DNA from 3 places in the Arthrobacter sp. BPSS-3 genome. Region 2 is predicted to be linked to each of the others. Evidence: riboswitches for the same ligand, from Rfam matches in the RefSeq annotation. Region 2 holds a riboswitch; each other region holds the start of a gene.
What was found. Region 2 has a riboswitch for thiamine pyrophosphate ahead of ACFVY3_RS14720 (ECF transporter S component). Riboswitches for the same ligand answer to the same signal wherever they lie in the genome.
Positions count from the first base shown of each region.

Region 1: another riboswitch for thiamine pyrophosphate. It lies ahead of thiO (glycine oxidase ThiO); the one in region 2 lies ahead of ACFVY3_RS14720 (ECF transporter S component).
Region 3: another riboswitch for thiamine pyrophosphate. It lies ahead of thiC (phosphomethylpyrimidine synthase ThiC); the one in region 2 lies ahead of ACFVY3_RS14720 (ECF transporter S component).

Region 1 is NZ_JBIMMV010000001.1:603,100-610,433, forward strand. Features, by position in the region: gene ACFVY3_RS02915 (DEAD/DEAH box helicase) at 1-1,777, opposite strand, end outside; gene ACFVY3_RS02920 (RNB domain-containing ribonuclease) at 2,063-3,559, opposite strand; gene ACFVY3_RS02925 (ferritin-like fold-containing protein) at 3,601-4,299, shown strand; gene thiE (thiamine phosphate synthase) at 4,355-5,047, opposite strand; TPP riboswitch at 5,074-5,191, shown strand; gene thiO (glycine oxidase ThiO) at 5,182-6,474, shown strand; gene thiS (sulfur carrier protein ThiS) at 6,471-6,707, shown strand; gene ACFVY3_RS02945 (thiazole synthase) at 6,713-7,334, shown strand, end outside.
Region 2 is NZ_JBIMMV010000009.1:163,375-170,708, reverse strand. Features, by position in the region: gene ACFVY3_RS14760 (Na+/H+ antiporter subunit A) at 1-213, shown strand, start outside; gene ACFVY3_RS14755 (Na(+)/H(+) antiporter subunit C) at 210-755, shown strand; gene ACFVY3_RS14750 (Na+/H+ antiporter subunit D) at 752-2,380, shown strand; gene ACFVY3_RS14745 (Na+/H+ antiporter subunit E) at 2,377-2,922, shown strand; gene ACFVY3_RS14740 (monovalent cation/H+ antiporter complex subunit F) at 2,919-3,197, shown strand; gene mnhG (monovalent cation/H(+) antiporter subunit G) at 3,187-3,594, shown strand; gene ACFVY3_RS14730 (DUF4235 domain-containing protein) at 3,637-3,900, opposite strand; gene ACFVY3_RS14725 (hypothetical protein) at 4,006-4,728, shown strand; TPP riboswitch at 4,755-4,896, shown strand; gene ACFVY3_RS14720 (ECF transporter S component) at 4,964-5,596, shown strand; gene ACFVY3_RS14715 (ABC transporter ATP-binding protein) at 5,608-7,167, shown strand; gene ACFVY3_RS14710 (energy-coupling factor transporter transmembrane component T family protein) at 7,164-7,334, shown strand, end outside.
Region 3 is NZ_JBIMMV010000002.1:231,385-238,718, reverse strand. Features, by position in the region: gene rimM (ribosome maturation factor RimM) at 1-42, opposite strand, end outside; gene ACFVY3_RS04055 (RNA-binding protein) at 169-411, opposite strand; gene rpsP (30S ribosomal protein S16) at 413-835, opposite strand; gene ACFVY3_RS04045 (hypothetical protein) at 1,045-1,482, opposite strand; gene ACFVY3_RS04040 (VOC family protein) at 1,568-2,443, opposite strand; gene ACFVY3_RS04035 (amidohydrolase family protein) at 2,519-3,616, opposite strand; TPP riboswitch at 3,684-3,791, shown strand; gene thiC (phosphomethylpyrimidine synthase ThiC) at 3,831-5,546, shown strand; gene ACFVY3_RS04025 (alpha/beta fold hydrolase) at 5,587-6,336, opposite strand; gene ffh (signal recognition particle protein) at 6,406-7,334, opposite strand, start outside.

The sequences.
Region 1 (7,334 bases), on a different contig from region 2:
CGGCGCTGCGCGTCGCGGTACCGCCCTGGGCCTCCCCGGAAACCACTTCGCCGTTGTGGCGGCGGGTCCGGGTGCGGCGGCGGGCACGGGTGGCCCGGTCAACCTCGGTGGCGGACGTCGCGGCGGCGGCGCGGCCGGTGGCCTCCGCGGGCGCTGCGGCCGTCTCCTGCTCGGGGGCGGTCCGACGACGGCGCGAACCTTCGCGGGTGCCTTCGCGGGAGCCTTCGCGCGAACCGGAGCGGGAGCCGGAACGTCCGCCCTCGCGGCCGCCTTCGGACGAACCGGCCCGCGAACCCTCGCGGCCGCCGGAGCGTCCGCCCTCACGGGAGCCCGAGCGGCCGCCGTCGCGGGAGCCGGTGCGGGCGCCGTCACGTCCGCTGCTGCGCGGGTTCTTCTTGCCGGTCTCGCCTAGGTCCTCGAGTTCCTCGGCGTCCACGCCGGCCAGGACGCGCTTGTCGCGCGGCAGGCGGCCCTTGGTTCCCTCGGGGATATCCAGGTCCTCAAACAGGTGCGGGGAGGAGGAGTAGGTCTCGATGGGTTCCGGAACGCTCAGGCCGAGGGCCTTGTTGATCAGGCCCCAGCGCGGCATGTCGTCCCAGTCCACGAAGGTCACGGCGGTGCCCTTGTTGCCGGCGCGGCCGGTGCGGCCCACGCGGTGCAGGTAAATCTTCTCGTCCTCGACGCACTGGTAGTTGATCACGTGCGTGACGTCGTCGACGTCGATGCCGCGGGCGGCGACGTCGGTGGCGACAAGGACATCCACCTTGTTGTTGCGGAAGGCGCGCAGCGCCTGTTCGCGGGCGCCCTGGCCGAGGTCACCGTGGATGGCGGCGGCCGCGAACCCGCGGTCCACGAGTTCCTCGGCGACCTTTGCGGCGGTGCGCTTGGTCTTGGTGAAGATGATGGTCCGGCCGCGGCCGCGGGCCTGCAGGATCCGGGCCACCACCTCGACCTTGTCCATGCTGTGGGCGCGGTAGATCAGCTGGCGGATGTCCCGCTTTGTCAGGCCCTCGTCCTCGGGGTCCGCGGCGCGGATGTGGGTGGGCTGGCTCATGTAGCGGCGGGCCATGGCGATGACCGGGCCGGGCATGGTGGCGGAGAACAGCAGGGTCTGGCGCACGGCCGGGGTGGCGGCGATCAGCGTCTCGACGTCGGGCAGGAAGCCCAGGTCCAGCATCTCGTCGGCCTCGTCGAGGATGACCATCTTCACGTTCTTGAGCACCAGGTGCTTCTGCTTGAACAGGTCGATCAGGCGGCCGGGGGTGCCGACGACAACCTCCACGCCCTTCTGCAACGCATCGACCTGCGGCTCGTACGCGCGGCCGCCGTAGATGGTGGCGATCCGGGCGTTGCGCTTGCGGGCCGCGTTCTGCAGGTCGTTGGCGACCTGGACGGCGAGCTCGCGGGTCGGGACGATCACGAGGGCCTGCGGGGCACCCGGTGTCGGGAGGGCGTCGTAGCCGGCGTCGTCGCGGCCGACGACCCGCTGCAGCGCGGGGATGCCGAAGCCGAGGGTCTTGCCGGTACCGGTCTTGGCCTGGCCGATGATGTCGTGGCCGCCCAGGGCCACCGGCAGGGTCATGGCCTGGATGGGGAACGGGTGTGTGATCCCGGCGTCGGCCAGGGACTCGACGATGTCGGCGCGGACGTTGAAGTCGGCGAACGTCTTTTCCGGAAGGGCGTGGGGCGCCTCGTCGGAGCTGATGGTTTCTTCCGGTTCGATCGATTCCGTGCCGGATTCGTCGGTCAGAAGCTGATGCGTGTGCAATTCACTCACGGGGAGTTTCCTTATTCATTTGGGTTGCGCTGCCTGCTCGACGGGGCGGCGGAGGGCCGTTCCGGAGCACGCTCGGTAGGCGCAAGCAAGTCCAGTGGAGCCGATCGCGGGCTATCTAGATGCTGGCACTGGGACCAGCGGGTGTGTCTCAAGATCGCGTAGGGGCGGGCTTGTTGATTCGAAATTACGAGGAAATCAACGACCGGGCATCCATTACTACCCTTCCAGTCTAGCCGTTCGGCCCCTGCGTCCCCGACGGCGCGGCCGTTGCGGCGCGGTGCGGCCTCAGCCGGCGAGCTCCAGCCGCACCTCGCGGGCGGCGATGTCAGCCGAGACGACGCGTACCCGGACCAGGCTGCCCGACTCCATCTCACCCGGGCATCGGGCGGTCACGGCCGGCTCTGCGATCTGCACGATTCCGGACGGACCGTTGCCGTTGGGTTTTGTCCCGTTCCCGTTGCCGTTGCCGGCCCCCGCGCCGTTACCGTTGGCGGGCTTCGACCCGGAAATGACGACGGCGTCGAACTCCTGGCCGACGTGGTTGACTAGCAGCGCCGCCTCGACCGTGTCCAGGGACATCCGCTCCAGCTTCCCGGCGAGCTGGTCCGAGGCCGCCATGATCGCGGGCAGGGACGGCAGCGCCTCCCGGGCCCAGGCGGGAACTTCAGCGCCGTTCGAGAGCGCCTCGCAGATGACCAGGACGAACCGGTCGATCAGCCGCCGCAGCGGGGCGGTGGAGTGCGCGTACGACGCGCCGATGGCGGATTGGATGGCGTCGTCCGGGACGCTGCCATCGAACGGGGTGTAGCCGGCGCCGCGGAACAGCATCCCGGCCGAGTGCAGGATGGCCAGCTGCTTGGGGTCTGTGGGGTCCAGGGTGCGCAGGTATTCCCCGTAGCTGGTCTCCCCGTCCCACGGCTTGCCGAGCGCTCCGGTCTGCCGGCGGAAGTGGCGCAGGGAGCGTTCGTCCGGCGCGGGCATGGTCCGCAGGATGCCCACCTTGCCCTTGAGCATCAGGCCCGCGGCGGCCATTCCGGTCATCAGCGAGATCTGCGCGTTCCAGTCCTCCACCGGCAGCGGGGGAGCCGCGACGATCCGGTAGCCGCCGTCGGGGAGCTGTTCGATTTCCTGGTCCGGCATGTTCAGGCTCGCTCCGCCGCGCTGCCGCTCGAGCTCCACCCGCTTGCCGCCGACCTCTTTCAGCAGTTCCAGGACGGGGGCGGCCGTGCCGGCGTCGAGGTCCGCCTGCACCCCGGCGTAACTGAGCTTGGCGCGGCTGATGACCCGGGCGCGGCGCACCAGGACCGAGGACACCTCGGCGGCGGCGTCGAGCTCGAACTCCCAGACGAAGGCCGCGCAGAGCTGGCCGGCCAGGAGGCTGCCGGCGGCCTCGCTGATGACCTCGGGGTGGAGCGGGATGCGGCCCTCGGGCGTGTAGAAGGTCTGCCCGCGGCGGCGCGTCTCGGCGTCGAGCGGGCCGCCGGGGGCCACGAAGGACGGGACATCGGCGATCGCGTAGAAGACCTTGTATCCGTCGCCGGAGCGGTCAATGAACAGGGCCTGGTCCAGGTCCGTGGACGACGCCGGGTCGATCGTCACGAACTCCACGTGGGTCAGGTCCAGGCCGGGAAGTTCGTGCCCGGCCACCGCCGCCTCGGCGTCGCGCAGCGCCTCCTTGGGGAACGGCCCGGGCAGTTCCAGGACGGTGCGCAGGGCCTTCAGCGCCTCGGCGAGCTGGTTTTGCTGCTGGCGGACGCTCGGCGTCAGGCGATGGTGAGACACGAAAGTCAGGGTAGCCCGAAATCCGCCGCTAGTCTTGAACGATGAGCACTCCGACGCCGGATTCCGCCCGCGATCACCGCTTTCTCACGGACCTGCTCGGCGTGATGGCCTACAGCGAACTCTCCGCCTTTGAACGGCTCTCCTCCGACGCCCGCTACGCGCCCGCCCTCCGGGACAGGGCCGTGCTGGGCCGGCTGGCGGTGCGGGAGTTCGAGCACTACGAACTCGTGTGCGCCCGGCTGCGGGACATGGGCGAGGACGTGGAGGGCGCCATGGTGCCGTTCCAGCGCTCGGTTGACCACTTCCATGAGCGGACGCGGCCGGCCGACTGGTTCGAGTCGCTGATGAAGGCGTATGTCATCGACACCGTCTCCGCCGACTTCTACCGTTCCCTGATTCCGCGGCTGGATCCCGCCACCGCGGCCCTCGTGGAGCAGGTCCAGGCCTCCGAAGAGGCCACCGGGGTGCTGCGTGAACGGCTCAAGCAGGCCCTGGCCGACGATCCCCGGCTGGCCTCCCGGCTGGCGCTGTGGGCACGGCGGCTTCTCGGCGAGGCGCTGACCCAGGCGCAGCGGGTCGCGGCCGACCACGCTTTCCTGGCCGTCCAGGGTTCGGAAGCAGCGGGCAACGGGGCAACGGGCAACGGCGTCCCTGCGGGCACGGATCCGGTCCGGGCGCTGCTGACTTCGCTGGCCACGGCGCACTCCCGCCGGATGACCCTGCTGGGCCTGGCCGGGTAGAGGGCCTGCGGCCGGTGAGGCCGAGGCGACCGGCCGCGCTTACGCACGGCCGCGACTAAGCCCGGGCGTCGAGGGCGGCGAGCAGGGCCTGCGCCGCAGCGGCGGGGTCGTCCGCCTTGGTGATCGCCCGGACCACCACGATCCGCCGGGCCCCGGCGTCGAGGACCTGCTCCACATTTGTCAGGTCGATGCCGCCGATCGCGAACCACGGCACGACGCCGGCCACCTTGCCGCCGTCGCCAGCGGCCTCGGCGCGCTCGATCGCGTCGGCGGCGTAGCGGACCAGGTCCAGGCCGACGGCGGCCCGGCCGGGCTTGGTGGGTGTCGCCCAGACCGGGCCCACGCAGAAGTAGTCCAGCCCGCTCCGGCCCGGCGCGGCGGCGATGGCGGCGTCGACCTGCTCCGGGGTGTGGGTGGACAGGCCGATCACGGTGTCCTTGCCGAGGAAGTCCCGGGCCGCTCCGAACGGAATGTCCTTCTGCCCGATGTGGAACACCGGGGCACCGGCCAGCGAGGCCAGGTCGGCGCGGTCGTTGACGGCCCAGAGCCGGCCGTGGCGCGCCGCGACCGTGTGCAGGACCTCCAGCAGCTCCAGTTCCTCCGCGGCTTCGATGGTCTTGTCGCGGAGCTGGATGATGTCCACGCCCCCGGTAAACGCGGCATCGACAAAGGCTTCAAAGTCTCCGCGGTCCTTGCGGGCATCGGTGCAGAGGTACAAACGGGCGGTGCTGTGGACATCCTGGCTCATGCCCCAAGCGTAGTTCCTCTAAACTGGGCGCATACCGCGGGAGCCCCGCACGCCGTCGACGGCGCAGGGCTGAGAGGGCGTCAGAGCCGACCACTTGACCTGATCCGGCTAGTACCGGCGTAGGGAAGGAACCCATGAACACCACCCCCAGCCCTAAGGCCCGGCCGCACGGCCCCGGTGCCCGGCCTGACGGCCCCCTCGACGCCGTCGTGATTGGCGGGGGCGTGATCGGCCACGGCATCGCCTGGGAACTCCGGCGCTCCGGACGCACCGTGGCGCTGATCGACGACGCCCCCGGGGACGGCGCCAGCTGGGCCGCCGCCGGGATGCTGGCACCCGTCAGCGAACTCCACTACCAGGAGGAGGGACTGCTGCCCCTGATGCTGGAGTCCTCCAGGCTCTGGCCCGCCTTCGCCGGCAGCCTCGCCGACGGCGGCGACGGGGGAGCCGGCACCGGCTACCTCACGACGCCGACCCTCGCCGTGGGCGCCGACGCCGCGGACCGGCAGGCGCTCGCGGACCTGCGCGCCCTCCAGGTGGCCTCCGGACTGTCCGTCGAACCCCTCACCGTGCGGGAGGCCCGCCGCCGCGAACCGTTGCTCAGCCCGGCGATCTCCTGCGCCTTCGAGATCCCCGCCGACCACCAGGTGGACCCGCGCCGCCTGATCACCCGGATCAGAGCCCTGCTGGCAGCCGACACCGCATTCCGGGCCGTCCCGCACCGCGCCGCGGGCCTAATCGAGGCGGACGGCCGGATCGCCGGCGTGCGGCTCAGCGGGGGAGAGGAGATCCGGTCGGCCGAGACCATCGTGGCCAACGGCCTGGGCGCCGCCGCCCTGCAGGACCTCCCGGCCGGGCTCACCCTGCCGCTGCGGCCGGTCCACGGCGACATCCTCCGGCTCCGGGTGCCCGAACGCCTGCGTCCATTGCTGAGTTCCACCGTGCGCGGGCTGGTCCGGGGTGTCCCGGTCTACATCGTTCCGCGCGGAGACGGAACCGTGGTGGTTGGCGCCACCCAGCGCGAGGACCAGGCCGGGGACCTGGGCGTCTCCGCCGGAGGGGTCTACCAGCTGCTGCGCGATGCCCAGCAGCTGGTCCCGGCCGTCGCCGAGCTGGAACTCGTCGAGGCCACGGCCAGGGCACGCCCCGGCACCCCGGACAACGCCCCGCTGCTGGGACGGGTCCGTGCCGCCGGCGGCGGCCACGTTCCGGGCCTGGTGATCGCCACCGGCTTCTTCCGGCACGGTGTGCTGCTGACCCCGGCGGCCGCGGCCATCTGCCGGGAGCTGCTGGACGGCACCCCGGACCCGCGCTGGGACGGGTTCCTCCCGGACCGCTTCGACCGCCCACGCACCGACGCTGAGCACAACCAGTCGACCAGCTTAACCAACGCTCTCCACCCCGCGACCCACAGGACAACCGCATGAACATCACCCTCAACGGGAAGCCGCACGCGCTCCCGGACAACGCCACGGTCGGCGCCCTCGTCAGCGGCGTCACCGGCCGGCCCCTGGCGGACAACGGCCAGGCCACGGACGGACGCAAACTCGGCGTCGCCGTCGCGCGCAACGCCGAGGTCGTGCCCCGCAGCCGGTGGCACGCAACAGAACTCATCGAGGGCGACGACGTCGAACTCGTCACCGCGGTACAGGGAGGATGAACGGCATGAACGAAGCAGACACCGCGCAGGAGCCCGCCGTGAAGGCCACGGCGCACCGCGACCCGGTGACCTTCGACGGCGTGGAGCTGGGCTCCCGGCTCATCATGGGCACCGGCGGCGCACCCAGCCTCGACGGCCTCGGCGCCGCACTGGAAGCGTCCGGAACGGAACTGACCACCGTGGCGATGCGCCGCTACTCCCCGGCAGAGAGCGGATCGCTGTTCCAACTGCTGGCCGACCGCAACATCCGGGTGCTGCCCAACACCGCAGGATGCTTCACCGCCCGCGACGCGGTGCTCACCGCCGAACTGGCCCGCGAGGCGCTGGAGACGGACTGGGTGAAGCTCGAAGTGATCGCCGACGAACAGACGCTGCTTCCGGACGCCCTGGAACTGGCCGACGCCACCGAACAGCTGGTGGCGCGCGGGTTCAAGGTCTTCGCCTACACGAACGACGATCCGGTCCTGGCGTTGCGCCTGGAGCACCTCGGTGCCACGGCCGTCATGCCGCTGGGCGCGCCGATCGGCACCGGCCTAGGCATCCTGAACCCGCACAACATCGAACTGATCGTCTCCCGGGCCTCGGTACCCGTGGTCCTCGACGCCGGCATCGGCACGGCCTCGGATG
Region 2 (7,334 bases):
GGCGAGGTCTTCCAAAGCGCCATCGTCCAGCTCTGGCTCCCGGTCTTCGGTGACATCAAGTTCGTCACCTCCACCATCTTCGACATCGGCGTCTACATCGTCGTCGTCGGCCTGGCCCTGGACGTGCTCCGCAGCCTCGGCGCCGAAATCGACGAACACTTCGAAGAGCAGTCGGACGCGGCCGCCGGAACCACCCCCGGGGGGAATGCATGAGCGTCAACCTGACCCTGCTGACCGTGATGGGGGTGCTGTACGCCTGCGGCATCTACCTGCTCCTGGAGCGCAGCCTCACCCGGGTGCTGCTGGGCCTGATGCTGCTGGCGAACGCCACCAACCTGCTCATCCTCACCACCGGCGGCTACGCCGGCCTGGCCCCGCTGTTCGCCAAGGACACCGATCCCGGCGCCTACAGCGACCCGCTGCCGCAGGCGTTGATCCTCACCTCGATCGTGATTTCCTTCGCCGTGACCGCGTTCATGCTCGGCATCATCTACCGCACCTGGGTGCTGGCCCGGCAGGATGAGATCCAGGACGACGCCGAGGACCTCCGCGTCGCCGAGACGCCCAGCTTCGACGCCGAGGACGACGCCGTCATCCCCGAGGAAACCTCCGAATTCCCCTTGCCCGCCGTCGAGCCCGACGCCGGCGGGACCATCCTGGCGGGCGCCCGGCAGATGCCGGCCAGCGAAGCCGCGGCCGAGGAACGGCCCGGCTCCCGCACCACCGCCCCGAACCAGGAAGGAGGGTCCGAGTGAACATCGCCAGCTTTGCCCCGCTCGCCGTCGTCCTCCCCATCCTGGGCGCCGCCCTGACCTTCCTGCTGATCCGGCACTCCCGGGCGCAGCGGACGGTCAGCATCGCGCTGCTCTCCTTGACCCTGCTGCTTGAGTGCTGGCTGCTGGCCTCCGTCTGGGAGGGCGGCACGGCGGCGGTGAGCATCGGCGGCTGGCTGCCGCCGTGGGGGATCGTGCTGGTGGTGGACCAGTTCTCCTCGCTGATGCTGGTGGTCTCCTCCGCCGTGAGCCTGGCCGTGCTGGTCTATGCGACCGGGCAGGGTATGGCCGACGGCGACAGCGATGCCCCGGTCTCGATCTTCCACCCCACCTACCTGATCCTGGTGGCCGGGGTGTCCAACGCCTTCCTCTCCGGAGACTTGTTCAACCTCTACGTGGGCTTCGAGATCCTGCTGACGGCCAGCTACGTGCTGATGACCCTCGGCGGCACCGGCCCCCGGATCCGCGCCGGCGTGACCTATGTGGTGGTCTCCGTGGTCTCCTCGGTGCTGTTCCTGATCGCCATCGCGATGATCTACGGCGCCACCGGCACCATCAACATGGCGGACCTGGCCATGAAGCTGGGGGACCTGGACCAGGGCACCCGGAACCTGCTGCACGTGCTGCTGCTCGTGGCGTTCGGGATCAAGGCCGCCGTCTTCCCGCTCTCCTTCTGGCTGCCGGACTCCTACCCGACCGCCCCCGCCCCGGTCACGGCGGTGTTCGCCGGCCTGCTCACCAAGGTGGGCGTCTACGCGATCGTCCGCACCGAGACGCTGCTCTTCCCCGGCGACACCTTCAACCAGCCGCTGATGGTGGTGGCGCTGCTGACCATGGTGGTGGGGATCCTGGGCGCGCTCGCGCAAAGCGACATCAAACGTTTGCTCTCCTTCACCCTGGTCAGCCACATCGGCTATATGGTGTTCGGGCTGGCGATGTCCTCGGTGGCCGGCCTGGGCGCCGCGGTGTTCTACGTGGCGCACCACATCACCATCCAGACCAGCCTCTTCCTGGTCACCGGGCTGATTGAACGCCGCGCCGGCAGCTCCTCCGTGGACCGGGTGGCCGGCCTGGCCAAGCTCTCCCCGCTGCTGGCCGTGCTGTTCTTCATCCCGGCCATGAACCTCGCCGGGATCCCGCCGCTCTCCGGCTTCCTGGGCAAACTCGGCCTGCTGCAGGCCGGCGTGCTGCTCGGCACCCCGCTGGCGTACGCGCTGGTGGCCGGCGGCGTCCTGACCAGCCTGCTGACCCTGCTGGCCATCGCCCGCGTCTGGAACCGTGCATTCTGGCGCAAGCCCGAGGACGCCGAGCACCCGGACCCGGTGCTGCTCGCCGCCCCGGGCGGTGAGTCCCAGGGAACCGGCGGCGCCGGGACATCCTCCGCACGCCACACGGTGAGCCTGCTGCCGCGCACCATGGTCGGTTCCACTCTGGCGCTGGTCATCCTCGGCGTGGCCCTGACCGTGTTCGCCGGGCCGCTGTTCCGCCTCTCCGGCCAGTCCGCGGCCGAGATGCTGGACCGGTCCTCCTACATCCACGCGGTCCTCGGCGACGAGGTCACGGTCCCGGCCCCGCCGCAGCCCGTGGCCCAGGGAGGCGGCAAATGACCCGCAAACGCATCTCGCTGCGCCAGGAACTGCCGCTGCTGGTCTGGCTGGTGATTGTCTGGGGCGCCCTCTGGCAGGACTTCAGCGCCGGCAACCTGCTCTTCGGGGCGCTGATCGCTGTGTTCGTGGCCCGGTTGTTCTACCTGCCGCCGGTGGAATTGGGCGGACGGTTCAACGTGCTGCGCGCCGTCCCCTTTGGCCTGGTGTTCCTCGGCAAGGTGGTCGCGGCGAGCTTCCAGCTGCTCTACCTCGCCGTGGTGCGCGGGCCCCGGGTGGTCAGCGCCATCGTCGCGGTCCCGCTCCGCAGCCACTCGGATCTCCTGGTCACCGCCACCGGCCACGTCATCTCGCTGATTCCGGGCTCCCTGGTCGTGGAGGTGGACAGGGGTACGTCCACGCTCTATATCCACGGCATCAACGTCCGCGACGCCGAGGACGCCGCCAGGCTCCGCAAGGACGTCCGAGACACTGAGGCCGGCCTGATCCGGATCATGGGCTCCCCGGAGGAAGTTTCCGCCCTCAAACAGGAGGCAGCCGCATGATGCCGATCGTCCTGGCCGTGACCGCCGTGATTCTGTCCCTCGCGGCGGGCGGCGCCATCATCCGGATCGCCCGAGGGCCTTCGCTGCTGGACCGCGTGCTCGCCACCGACGTGCTGCTGGCCATCCTGGGCGCCGCGCTGTGCATCGACATGGCCGTCAACCGGCACCTGAACAACCTGATGCTGCTGGTGGCGATCTCGATCATCGGCTTCGTCGGGTCCGTGACCGTGGCCCGCTTCGTAGCCGACCGCAGGAGGCACCCCCATGAATCCTGAGACCTTCTCCGGGGATACGGTGATCGACGCCGTGTCCGCCGTGTTCATGGTGGTGGGTGCACTGATGTCCCTCGGCGCCGCGATCGGCCTGCTCCGCTTCCCGGACCTGATGAGCCGGATGCACGCCGCCACCAAGCCGCAGGTCCTGGGCCTGTTCCTGCTGCTGTGCGCCGTGGGCCTGCAGATGCGCACCTGGTGGGTGTGGCCGGTGCTGGTGGTCGCGTGGATCTTCCAGCTGCTGACCGTCCCGGTCTCCGCGCACATGGTGGGCCGCGCCGGCTACCGCACCAAGCACCTCCACCCGGAGTTGCTGAGCGCGGATGAGCTCGAAGCGGTGGTGCAGCAGGCCGCCGGGGAACGCGGCTTCAACGAGGACGGGGAGCCCCGCCGGGACTGATGCCCGGGGGACTCCCCGTCGGAGTCCGGTGGTGCGGTGCGCCTAGACGATGTCCTGGGTCTTGGCGAAGCGAGTGATGGCCCGCTGCGTGCCGCGGTTGGCGAGGACCTGGATGACGGCGCTCACCGAGGCCGAGATCAGCGCGAAGGTCAGGGCCTGGCGCAGCGTGGTGGGGACGTCGTCGTCGTGGCCCTTCGGCGGCTTGTTGCCGGTGGTCTTCTCCCAGACGGTGTCCACGAGCTTGGTGCCGACGAGACCGGCGACCAGGCTGATGCCGGTGCCGAGCAGTTTGATGACAATGTTCATTTCGTGCTCCTTGCGGGTGGAAACAGGACTGCCCCTAGCCTACTGGCACACCGGTCCGGGGCGGACGCCCCTGTCCGCCGCGCGCCGCCCGGCCTACCGTCGGGCATGGACAGAGACCGGGGCGCACCCTGGGCGCCGTTCCAGCTGGCGGCCGGCTGCTGCTCGATCGCGTTCGTGGTGCTGCTGGTGCTGGCCCTTGTGCTGGACTTCATCGCGCCGCCGCCGGTCGACGGGGCCGTGCCGACGCTTGAGTTCATCGCCCGCAACAAGCCCGTCTACGTCGCCGAGCAGCTGCTTTGGACGGTCCCGAACATCCTGGCGGTGCCCGTCTTCGCTGCGCTGTTCCTGGCGTGCGCTCCGGCGGCAGAGGGACTGGCACGGGGCCTGGCGCTGGGCGGCGCCCTGGTGGGCGGGCTGTCCTGGGCGCTGATCCTCGCCATCCCGGTTACCAGCCGCGGCTCTCTGGTGCTGGTCTACCTCAGCGACCGGTACGCCGGGGCGGCCGACGACGCCGCGCGGCAGCGGATCAGCGCCGCCGCCGAGGCGGTGATCGCCGAGAACAACACACCCGCCGTCGCCGGGGTGCTTTCCGCGGCGGGCATCCTCCTCATGTCCGTGGCCATGGTGCGGGCAGGGCTCTCCCGGGCGGTGGGCTGGCTGGGCATCGGCGCCGGTGCCCTGGGGCTGCTCGCGGAGGCGCTGCGGTACCTCGTCCCGGCGCTCTACGGCGGCTACGGCCTCCTGATGTGGGCGTGGTTCGTGGCGGCCGGGATCGTGCTGATCCGGCTCGGCAGGGAGGGGAGGCGGGCCCCGGCGGCGCGGGTGTAAACTGGGCCAGCCCACACGGGCGACATTCATAACGACAGGGGAGCGCCGCCGTCGGACCCTTCCGGAGGAATCCGGGAACCGTAGGTGGGCGCTGAGAGTGCGGACAGCCGCAGACCCTCGAACCTGATCCGGTTAGTACCGGCGCAAGGGAGTCGAGTTCTCAGGGTGTCCGGAACACGCGGCAGCGGCCGCCGTGGCCGGAATACCCTCCCCTCCTGTACCTCAGGAGGACGACATGACCGATATTTCCACCCCCCGCACCACAGCGGCCGGCAAAAAGAGCTGGCGCGTGGTCGACATTGTCCTGGCGGCGCTGATCGCGATTGCCGGCGGCGTCATCTTCTGGGCCTGGGACCAGGGCTCCAACGTGGTGTCCGTCCCGCTCACCGCCGTCTACCCGCCCCTGACCGGCCTCTACGCCGGCGGCTGGATGATCCCCGCGGTCCTCGGCATGCTGGTGGTCCGCAAGCCCGGCGCCGCGCTGTTCTGCGAGGCCGTCGCCGCCACCGGCGAGCTGATCATGGGCTCCCAGTACGGCACCACCGTGCTGATCTCGGGCATCCTGCAGGGCCTCGGCGCGGAGCTGGTCTTCGCCGCCTTCCGCTACAGCAAGTTCAACCTCCCGGTCTCCCTGCTCGCCGGCGCCGGCGCGGGCCTCTTCTGCGGCCTGAACGACTGCTTCCTGCCCTGGGGCTGGAACATCGCCTTCGAGGCCGGGGACAAGGCCGCCTACATCGTCTTCTGCGCCATCTCCGGTGCCGTGATCGCCGGCGGCCTGGCTTGGATCGCCACCCGCGGCCTGGCCCGGACCGGGGTGCTGGCCTCCTTCGCCTCCCGCAAGGCGGCCACCGAACCCGTCTTCTCCTGACACCCGCGCGCATGAACGCCGACGACGTCCGCCCCGCCGCGGTCACCGCCCGCGGTTGGGGCTGGCGGCACGCCGGACGGTCCCGGCCCGCCATCAGCGGACTGGACCTGGACATCAGCCCGGGCGAACGCGTCCTGCTGCTGGGACCTTCCGGCGCCGGTAAGTCGACCCTGCTGCACGCCCTGGCCGGGGTGCTCGGCGAGGGCGGCGGCGCGGACGCGGACGCCGACGACGCCGACGAGACCGGCAGCCTGCTCATCGACGGGGCCCCACCCCGGGACCGCCGCGGACGCGCCGGGCTGGTGCAGCAGGACCCGGAGACCCAGGTGGTGCTTTCCCGGGTGGGTGACGACGTCGCGTTCGGGGCGGAGAACCTCGCCGTCCCGCCCGCGGAGATCTGGGCCCGGGTAGGGGAGGCGCTCGACGACGTCGGCCTCGGTTCCCTGCCCCTGGGGCACCCGACCTCGGCCCTCTCCGGCGGACAGAAGCAGCGGCTTGCCCTGGCCGGCATCCTCGCGATGCGGCCCGGGCTGCTACTGCTGGACGAACCGACCGCCAACCTTGACCCCGCAGGTGTGCTGGAGGTCCGCGACGCCGTGGGCCGCTGCCTGGACCGGACCGGCGCCACCCTGGTGGTGGTCGAACACCGGGTTTCCGTGTGGAAGGACCTGGTGGACCGGATCGTGGTGCTGCAGCCCGGCAGCGCGGGCGACGCCGCCGTGCTGCTGGACGGGCCGCCGGACCGGGTGCTGGCCGAGGCACGGGAGATGCTGATCGCCGCCGGGGTCTGGGTCCCGGGCCACGTGCCGGCCACCCGCGCCCGGAGCACCGGCGACACCGGACAGGGGCCGGAGCACGGCTTCGAGGCGGGCCGCCTGCTGCTGGCCGCAGAATCCTTGGCCGTGTCCCGCGACCGTCCCCGCCGGGGCGGCCTCCGGACCCGCTTCCGGGCCGTGCCGCCCGTGCCGGTGCAGGAGGGTATCGCAGCGCAGGTCCGTGCCGGACGCGCGCTCACCATCACCGGGCCCAACGGCGCCGGGAAATCGACCTTCGCCCTTACCCTCGCCGGGCTGCTGGCCCCGGTGGCCGGGACCGTATCCGCTACCACCGACCTCAGCGCCGGCGCGGGCATCGACCCCTACGCCTGGAAGGCGCAGCAGCTGATCCCGCGGATCGGCACGGTCTTCCAGGAACCCGAACACCAGTTCGTGACCGGCCGGGTGCTGGACGAACTGACCTTCGGGCCGCGGCAACTGGGCCGCGGCGCGGACCGGGTGGACGAACTGCTGGAGCGGCTGCGGCTGCGGGACCTGGTGGACGCCAACCCCTACACCCTCTCCGGCGGCGAGAAGCGGCGCCTGTCCGTGGCTACCGTGCTGGCCGCCCACCCGCAGGTCCTGGTCCTGGACGAGCCCACGTTCGGCCAGGACGCCAACACCTGGGCCGAGCTGGCCTCCTTCCTCTCCGAACTCCTGGACGCCGGCACCGCCGTCGTCTCCGTCACCCACGACGCCGAATTCAGTGACGTCCTCGGCGGCGACGAACTCAAGCTGCAGGGGGCGGCGGCATGAGGGAGGCCCTGACCCTGGAGGGAAACCCCGCCGTGCTGGCCCGCGCCAACCCGCTGGCCAAGTTCTCCGGCGTCGTGCTGGTCACCGTGGCGCTCGCCCTGTCCATCGACTGGGTCTCCGCGTCCGTGGCGCTGGTCTTCGAGGTGCTGCTCTTCCCGCTGGCCGGG
Region 3 (7,334 bases), on a different contig from region 2:
GATGCCGTGGGGTTTGCCGATTCGTGCCACCTGAAGCTGCATGCTGTCCTCTTGTTCGGGGATGGGAAGGATGGGTCGTTGTGGGGGCGCAGTGTGCGCAAAACAGTCCGGCCCCTCCACCAATGCTGGTGGAGGGGCCGGACAGAGATCAAGCGTGTGCTGGCTGCGCTACCGGCGGCGGTCGGTGTCGACGACGTCGACCCGCACCGGCTCACCGTCTGCCAGTGCCGCAACCACGGTGCGCAGTGCGCGTGCGGTCCGGCCCTGGCGGCCAATCACCCGGCCAAGGTCGTCCTGGTGAACGCGCACCTCAAGGGTGTCCCCCCGGCGGTTGTTCTTGGCACTGACCTTGACGTCCTCGGGGCTGTCTACAATCCCGCGGACCAGGTGTTCGAGCGCGTCTGCCAGCAAGTTACTCAGCCTCGGTGGTCTCTGCTTCGGCGTCGGCCGGGGCCTCGGCTGCGTCGTCCTTCTTGGCCTTCTTGGTGATGGCTTCCGGAATGATGACGGAGCCCTTCTCCGGGGCTACGAAGCCTTCCTTGGCAGCCTTGGTCTTCAAGGTGCCTTCCTGGCCGGGCAGACCCTTGAACTTCTGCCAGTCACCGGTGATCTTCAGGATCGCGGCAACCTGCTCGGACGGCTGAGCGCCGACGCCGAGCCAGTACTGGGCGCGGTCCGAGTCGACCTCGATGTACGAGGGCTCTTCGGTCGGGTGGTACTTGCCGATCTCCTCGATGGCACGGCCGTCACGCTTGGAGCGTGAGTCCATGACGACGATGCGGTAGTACGGGGCGCGCATCTTGCCGAAGCGCTTAAGGCGAATCTTAACGGCCACTTTTGTGGTCACTCCTGTTTCTGAAACGGGGTCGAACCCGGCGTTCTGCACCCGTGGGGCGGGCCATACTAGGGGGTTCTAAAAGGACAAGATCCAGACGCGGAGAGAGGGGCCACGCAGATCAAGTACCTGATCATTGTGCCAGATCACCGCGCCGATTTCGACTTAACACCCGCGGCGGGTCGCCGCGGGTGGCGCCGCAGTCCGGCTCAGGCAGTCCAGACGTACAGTTCGGTGCGGGCAGCGGGGTCGACGGCGGAGGCGAGCTCCGCGATCCGCCGGGTGTGGCCGAGGGCCTCGGCGGCACCGAAGGGCATGTCCTCCTCGGCCGCCCACTGCCCGGCGACGTCGGCCAGGACGCGTTCGCCCTCGTCGGTCTCGTAGCTAAGCAGCTCGGCGAGGGTCCGGACCATGGCGGCGGGCACGCCGAGCAGTGCGTCGCTGGAGACGTCGACCATCGCGAGTTCGTAGTCGGCACCGGCGGCGTGGACGGCGGTGCCGGCGAGGTCCCCCAGCCGTTCGATCTCGTAGTCGCTGATGTCCTCGATCCGAACGGCGTCCGGGCCGGCGGGGGCGCCCCCGGCGAGTGCGGCGGCCCGCTTGAGCGCGGCGTCATGGGTGGCGACGAAGACTTCGGTAAATCCCACGGGGCTCATCCTTGGATTTCGGGCGGCCCGGGGGCCGCGGCGTGTGGCGTCGTCCCAGCCTATCGGCTGACGGCCCGATGGCCGGTCAGCGGACGGCGACCCGGATCCGGTTGCGCCAGGGGTCGTCAAACCGGAGCTCCGCACCCGTGTGGTGGGACGCGACGCCGGCGACCTTGAGCCTGTCCGCGAGGGCGCCGATGTCGTCCCCGGAGGGCACCTCGATCAGCACCTCGCCCAGGCCCAGCGTGTCGCGCCGGGGGCCGGCGCCGCGGCTGTTCCAGACGTTCATGGCCATGTGGTGGTGGTAGCCGCCGGCCGAGACGAAAAGCGCCTGGCCGTGCCAGCCTGCGGTCTTTTCGAAGCCCAGGGTCCCGACGTAGAAGTCGTGGGCGGACTGCACGTCGCCGACCTGGAGGTGGACGTGCCCGACGCCGGCGCCGGTTTCGTGCTGGCCGGCGAGCGACGCCTCGGTGAGGTGCTGCTCCAGGTAACGCTGCGGCGGCAGCGCCAAGCTGTCCATGACAACATTCGCGCCATCCCAGGACCATTCCTCGCGCGGACGGTCCCAGTACAGCTCGATGCCGTTGCCCTCGGGGTCGTTGAAGTAGAAGGCCTCGCTGACCAGGTGGTCCGCGCTGCCGGTGAAGAACCGGGGATCGTACTGGGCTGCGGTGGCGACGGTGGCGGCCAGCGCCGCCTGGTCCTCGAACAGGAGGGCGGTGTGGAAGAGCCCGGCCTCGCCCCGGGAGGGGAGGTTCAGTCCCGGGGCCGGCGCGAGGTGCACCAGCGGCGTCTGGCCGCGTCCGAGGTAGAGGCCGCCGCCCTGCTCGGCCACCACCTCCAGGCCGAGGGCGCGCTGGTAATAGTCGGTCATCATCGCCAGGTCGCCGACCTTGAGCATCACGGTGCCCATCGAGAGGTCGGCCGGCAAGAGGTCCTGGGTGGCGGCGTTGGTGGTCATTGCATCACTCCGGTGCTGTGGGGTTCAGCCGTCATTCGGCGGCTCTCACCAGATAAAATTACTTGAAGCTTCAATTTATTCCGCGGATGCCGCGCCGATGACGTCCCCGCGGAGGACGACGGCGCGCAGATTCCGCAACGTGGAGAGATCCCGCCGCGGGTCAGCGGCGCAGACCAGGACGTCGGCGGGCGCACCCTCGGCGATTCCGGCGGCGCACAGCCAGGCCCGGGAGGACCAGGCGCCGGCCTCGAGGGCGGTGGCCGCGCCCAGTCCGGCGGCATGCAGTGCCTCCAACTCGTCGACGATCCGCCCGTGGGCAATCACGCTCCCGGCGTCGGTTCCCGCGTAGATGGCCACCCCGGCCTCGTGGGCCTCGAGGACCCGCTCGGCCCGGCGTTCCCAGAGCGTGCGCATGTGGGCGGCGTAGCGCGGGAACTTGGGTTCGGCCTGCGCGGCGATGTCCGGGAAGGTGGCGATGTTGACCAGGGTGGGGACGATCGGCACGCCTTGGTCGACGAAACGCGGAAGATGGCGGGGCAGCAGCCCGGTCGCGTGCTCGATGCAGTCGATGCCCGCGTCGAGCATGTCATCGAGGGTGTCCTCGGCGAAGCAGTGCGCGGTGACCCGGGCGCCCTCGTCGTGGGCGGCGCTGACGGCGTCCCTGACGGTGCGGGCGGGGAAGCTTGCGGCAAGGTCCCCGGCGTCGCGGTCGATCCAGTCCCCCACGAGCTTGACCCAGCCGTCCCCCGCCCGCGCCTGCTTCCGGACCTCCTCGACCAGGTCACCGGGGTCCACCTCAACGGCGAGGCCGCGCAGGTAGCGGCGGCTTCGGGCGATGTGGCGGCCCGCACGGATGATCCGGGGCAGGTCCCGCCGCTGCTGGATCCAGCGGGTGTCGTGCACCGCTCCGGCGTCGCGGACCAGCAGGGTCCCGGCGTCACGGTCCGTGCGCGCCTGCGCTTCGGCGACGCCGGCGTCGACGTCACCGCCGGGCCCGAGCCCGATGTGGCAGTGGGCGTCCACCAGTCCCGGGATCACCCACCCGTCGATCACACGGTCCGGCGCCGCCTCCGGACGGTCGAAGGTCAGCACCCCGTCCACGGACCACAGGCCGCGCCGCTCCCGGTTCACGGCGGTGAGGACGGGCCCGGTGAATTCGATGATGCCGCTCATGGGTCCCAGCCTAACCGCGGCCGGCGGAAACCTTGGAGCCGTGTCCGGGGCCCTGTGGTAGCTTCGTCTACGACCACACGGGAGCCCTTGCAGGGGCTGAGATCGGGCTGAGGCAGCCTGCGACCGTTGAACCTGTCCGGGTAATGCCGGCGAAGGAAGTGAGTAACCCTTGAGCACCACAAATTCCCAGCACAGCCCTGCCCTCGCGTCGCACATGCTGGCCTACATCGAAGGCGACGGCCTGCGGGTCCCGGTGACCGACATCGCCCTGGAACCGTCCCCCGGCGGCACCCCGAATCCTCCGTTCCGGGCCTACCGCACGGCGGGGCCGGGCAGCGACCCGGTGGCGGGCCTGCCGCCGCTCCGGGCCGACTGGATTACCGGCCGCGGGGACACCGAGCCCTACTCCGGCCGGGAGCGCAGCCTTCTCGACGACGGCAAGTCCGCGGTCCGCCGCGGGGCCGCCTCGGCGGAGTGGCGCGGCGCTCCCCCGGCACCGCGCCGGGCCCTCCCCGGCCGGACCGTCACCCAGATGCATTACGCGCGGCAGGGCGTGGTGACCCCCGAAATGCGGTTCGTGGCGCTGCGCGAGAACTGCGACGTCGAACTTGTCCGCGGCGAACTCGCCGCCGGCCGGGCCATCATCCCGGCGAATATCAACCACCCCGAGTCCGAACCGATGATCATCGGAAAGGCCTTCCTGGTGAAGATCAACGCCAACATCGGCAACTCGGCCGTCACCAGCTCCATCGCCGAGGAGGTGGACAAGCTCCAGTGGGCCACCCAGTGGGGCGCCGACACCGTCATGGATCTCTCCACCGGCGATGACATCCACACCACCCGCGAGTGGATCATCCGCAACTCCCCCGTGCCCATCGGCACCGTCCCGATCTATCAGGCCCTGGAAAAGGTCAACGGCGAGGCGAATGCGCTGACCTGGGAAATCTTCCGGGACACCGTGATCGAGCAGTGCGAGCAGGGCGTGGACTACATGACCATCCACGCGGGGGTGCTGCTCCGGTACGTGCCGCTGACCGCCGACCGGGTCACCGGGATCGTGTCCCGCGGCGGCTCCATCATGGCCGGCTGGTGCCTGGCGCACCACCGGGAGAACTTCCTGTACACCCACTTCGACGAGCTCTGCGAAATCTTCGCGAAGTACGACGTAGCGTTCTCCCTCGGCGACGGGCTGCGGCCGGGGTCGACGGCGGATGCCAACGACGCCGCGCAGTTCGCCGAACTGGACACCCTCGCCGAGCTCACGCAGCGGGCCTGGGAATTCGACGTGCAGGTGATGGTGGAGGGCCCGGGCCATGTCCCGTTCCACCTGGTCCGGGCAAACGTAGAACGCCAGCAGGAGCTGTGCAAGGGGGCGCCGTTCTACACCCTGGGTCCGCTCGTGACCGACGTCGCCCCCGGCTACGACCACATCACCTCCGCCATCGGCGCAACCGAGATCGCCCGGTACGGGACGGCCATGCTCTGCTACGTCACCCCCAAGGAGCACCTGGGCCTGCCGAACCGGGACGACGTGAAGACCGGCGTGATCACTTACAAGATCGCCGCCCACGCCGCGGACCTTGCGAAGGGCCACCCCGGCGCGCAGGAGCGGGACGACGCCCTGTCCAAGGCCCGCTTCGAGTTCCGCTGGCGGGACCAGTTCGCCCTGTCCCTGGACCCGGTCACCGCCGAGGCCTTCCACGACGAGACGTTGCCCGCCGAGCCGGCCAAAACGGCGCACTTCTGTTCCATGTGCGGGCCGAAGTTCTGCTCGATGCGGATCAGCCAGGACATCCGGAACGAGTTTGGTTCCGCCGAGGCGCAGGCGGCCCGGGCCGACGCGGGCATGCGGGAGAAGAGCGAGGAGTTCCTCGCCTCCGGCGGCAAGGTCTACGTGCCGGATCCGGGTGTGGGGGCTGCCCGGGACTAGCAGGCTGGGGCTAGGAGGACCGGAGTTAGGAGGCGCGGGGCTAGGAGGCGCGGGCGTGCCGGCTGCGGACGACGTCGGCGATAAAGGAGCGGATCGCCCGGTCCCCTTCCGGTGAGTCCTGCGGCCGGTGCCCGCCCGGGGCGGTGCGGTGCCGGGCGCCGGTCTCCACGAGGTAGCCGGCGATCTCCTCGTACAACGGTTCCCAGCCGCCGGTGAGGACCAGGGTGGGGACGCCGGGGACGATGTGCAGGGGCGCCTCCCAGGCCGGGGCCTGCAGCCGGAGCCGCCGCGCCTCCCGGGCGTTGTCCGCCGCGACTTCCCCGGCGGCGCCGTGCAGCGGGGCGTGCGCGGCGAACACCCGGCGGACGAATTCGCGGTGGAAGTCCTCGTCGCCCAGGCTGTGCCGGACGTCGAAGAGCGGTTCCATCAGGGCCCGGTGCGCGGCGGTGGCCGGCAGTTCCGCCGTCAGGGACAGGCAGGCCGGTTCCACCAGCGTGAGGGACTGGACCAGGTCGGGCCGTTCGACGGCAGCCATCATCGCGGCGATGGCGCCCTGGGAGTGGGCGACGACGTGGCCTCCGGCGGCACCGCGGCCGTCGTCGGCCAGCGCGCCGAGGACGATCCCGGCGTCGGCCGCGAAGTCGGTTTCCAGCGGCTCGGCCACCGGGTCGAAGCCGTGCCGGCGGAGGAAGAGCGCGTCATAGGCCAGCGCCATGCCGTGCTGTTTCGGCCACGCCGCGGCACCGAAACTGCCGGCCCCGTGGACGAAAACTACGCGCTCCTTGAACATGCTCCAAGCCTATTCCACGGGTCCGTCAACGGGGCCGCGACATACGCCGCGGCCCGCCGCAGCGTGTCGCTACTTGCTGCCGCCGAGGAACTTGTCGAAGCCCTTGGGCAGGTTCAGCTGGGAGGGGTCGAAGTCGCCCTGCTGGCCGAAGGAGGCGCCGGTGGGGACGGCCTTGGCGCCGGCTGCGCGCCGTGCCTCCGCGTCCTTGAGCTCCTGCGCGGCCTTGGCCGGGTTGCCGGAGCGGGCCTTCTTCTTGGGCGCGGGCTTGTTGCCCTTGCGGGCCCCGCCGCCCATGCCCGGCATCCCGGGCATCCCCGGAATGCCGCCGCCGGCGGCCATCTTCTTCATCATCTTCTGCGCCTGGGCGAAGCGTTCCAGCAGGCCGTTGACCTCGGAGACGTGCACGCCGGAGCCGCGGGCGATGCGGGCGCGGCGGGAACCGTTGATGATCTTCGGCGCGACCCGCTCGTGCGGGGTCATGGACCGGACGATCGCCTCAACCCGGTCGATTTCGCGCTCGTCGAATTGCTCGAGCTGCTGCCGGATGTTCTGCGCGCCGGGCATCATCATGAGCATTTTCTTCATCGAGCCCATGTTGCGGATCTGCTGCATCTGGGCGAGGAAGTCCTCGAGGGTGAAGTCTTCCTGGTCGGCGAACTTCTTCGCCATCCGGGCCGCTTCGTCCTTGTCCCAGGACTTCTCGGCCTGCTCGATCAGGGTGAGCACGTCGCCCATGTCGAGGATGCGGGAGGCCATGCGGTCCGGGTGGAAGAGCTCGAAGTCGTCCAGGCCTTCGCCGGTGGAGGCGAACATGACCGGCTTGCCGGTGACCGACGCGACGGAGAGCGCGGCACCGCCGCGGGCGTCGCCGTCGAGCTTGGAGAGCACGATGCCCGTGAAGTTCACGCCCTCGTCGAACGCCATGGCGGTGTTGACCGCGTCCTGGCCGATCATCGAATCGATGACGAACAGGACTTCGTTCGGGACGATGGCCCGGC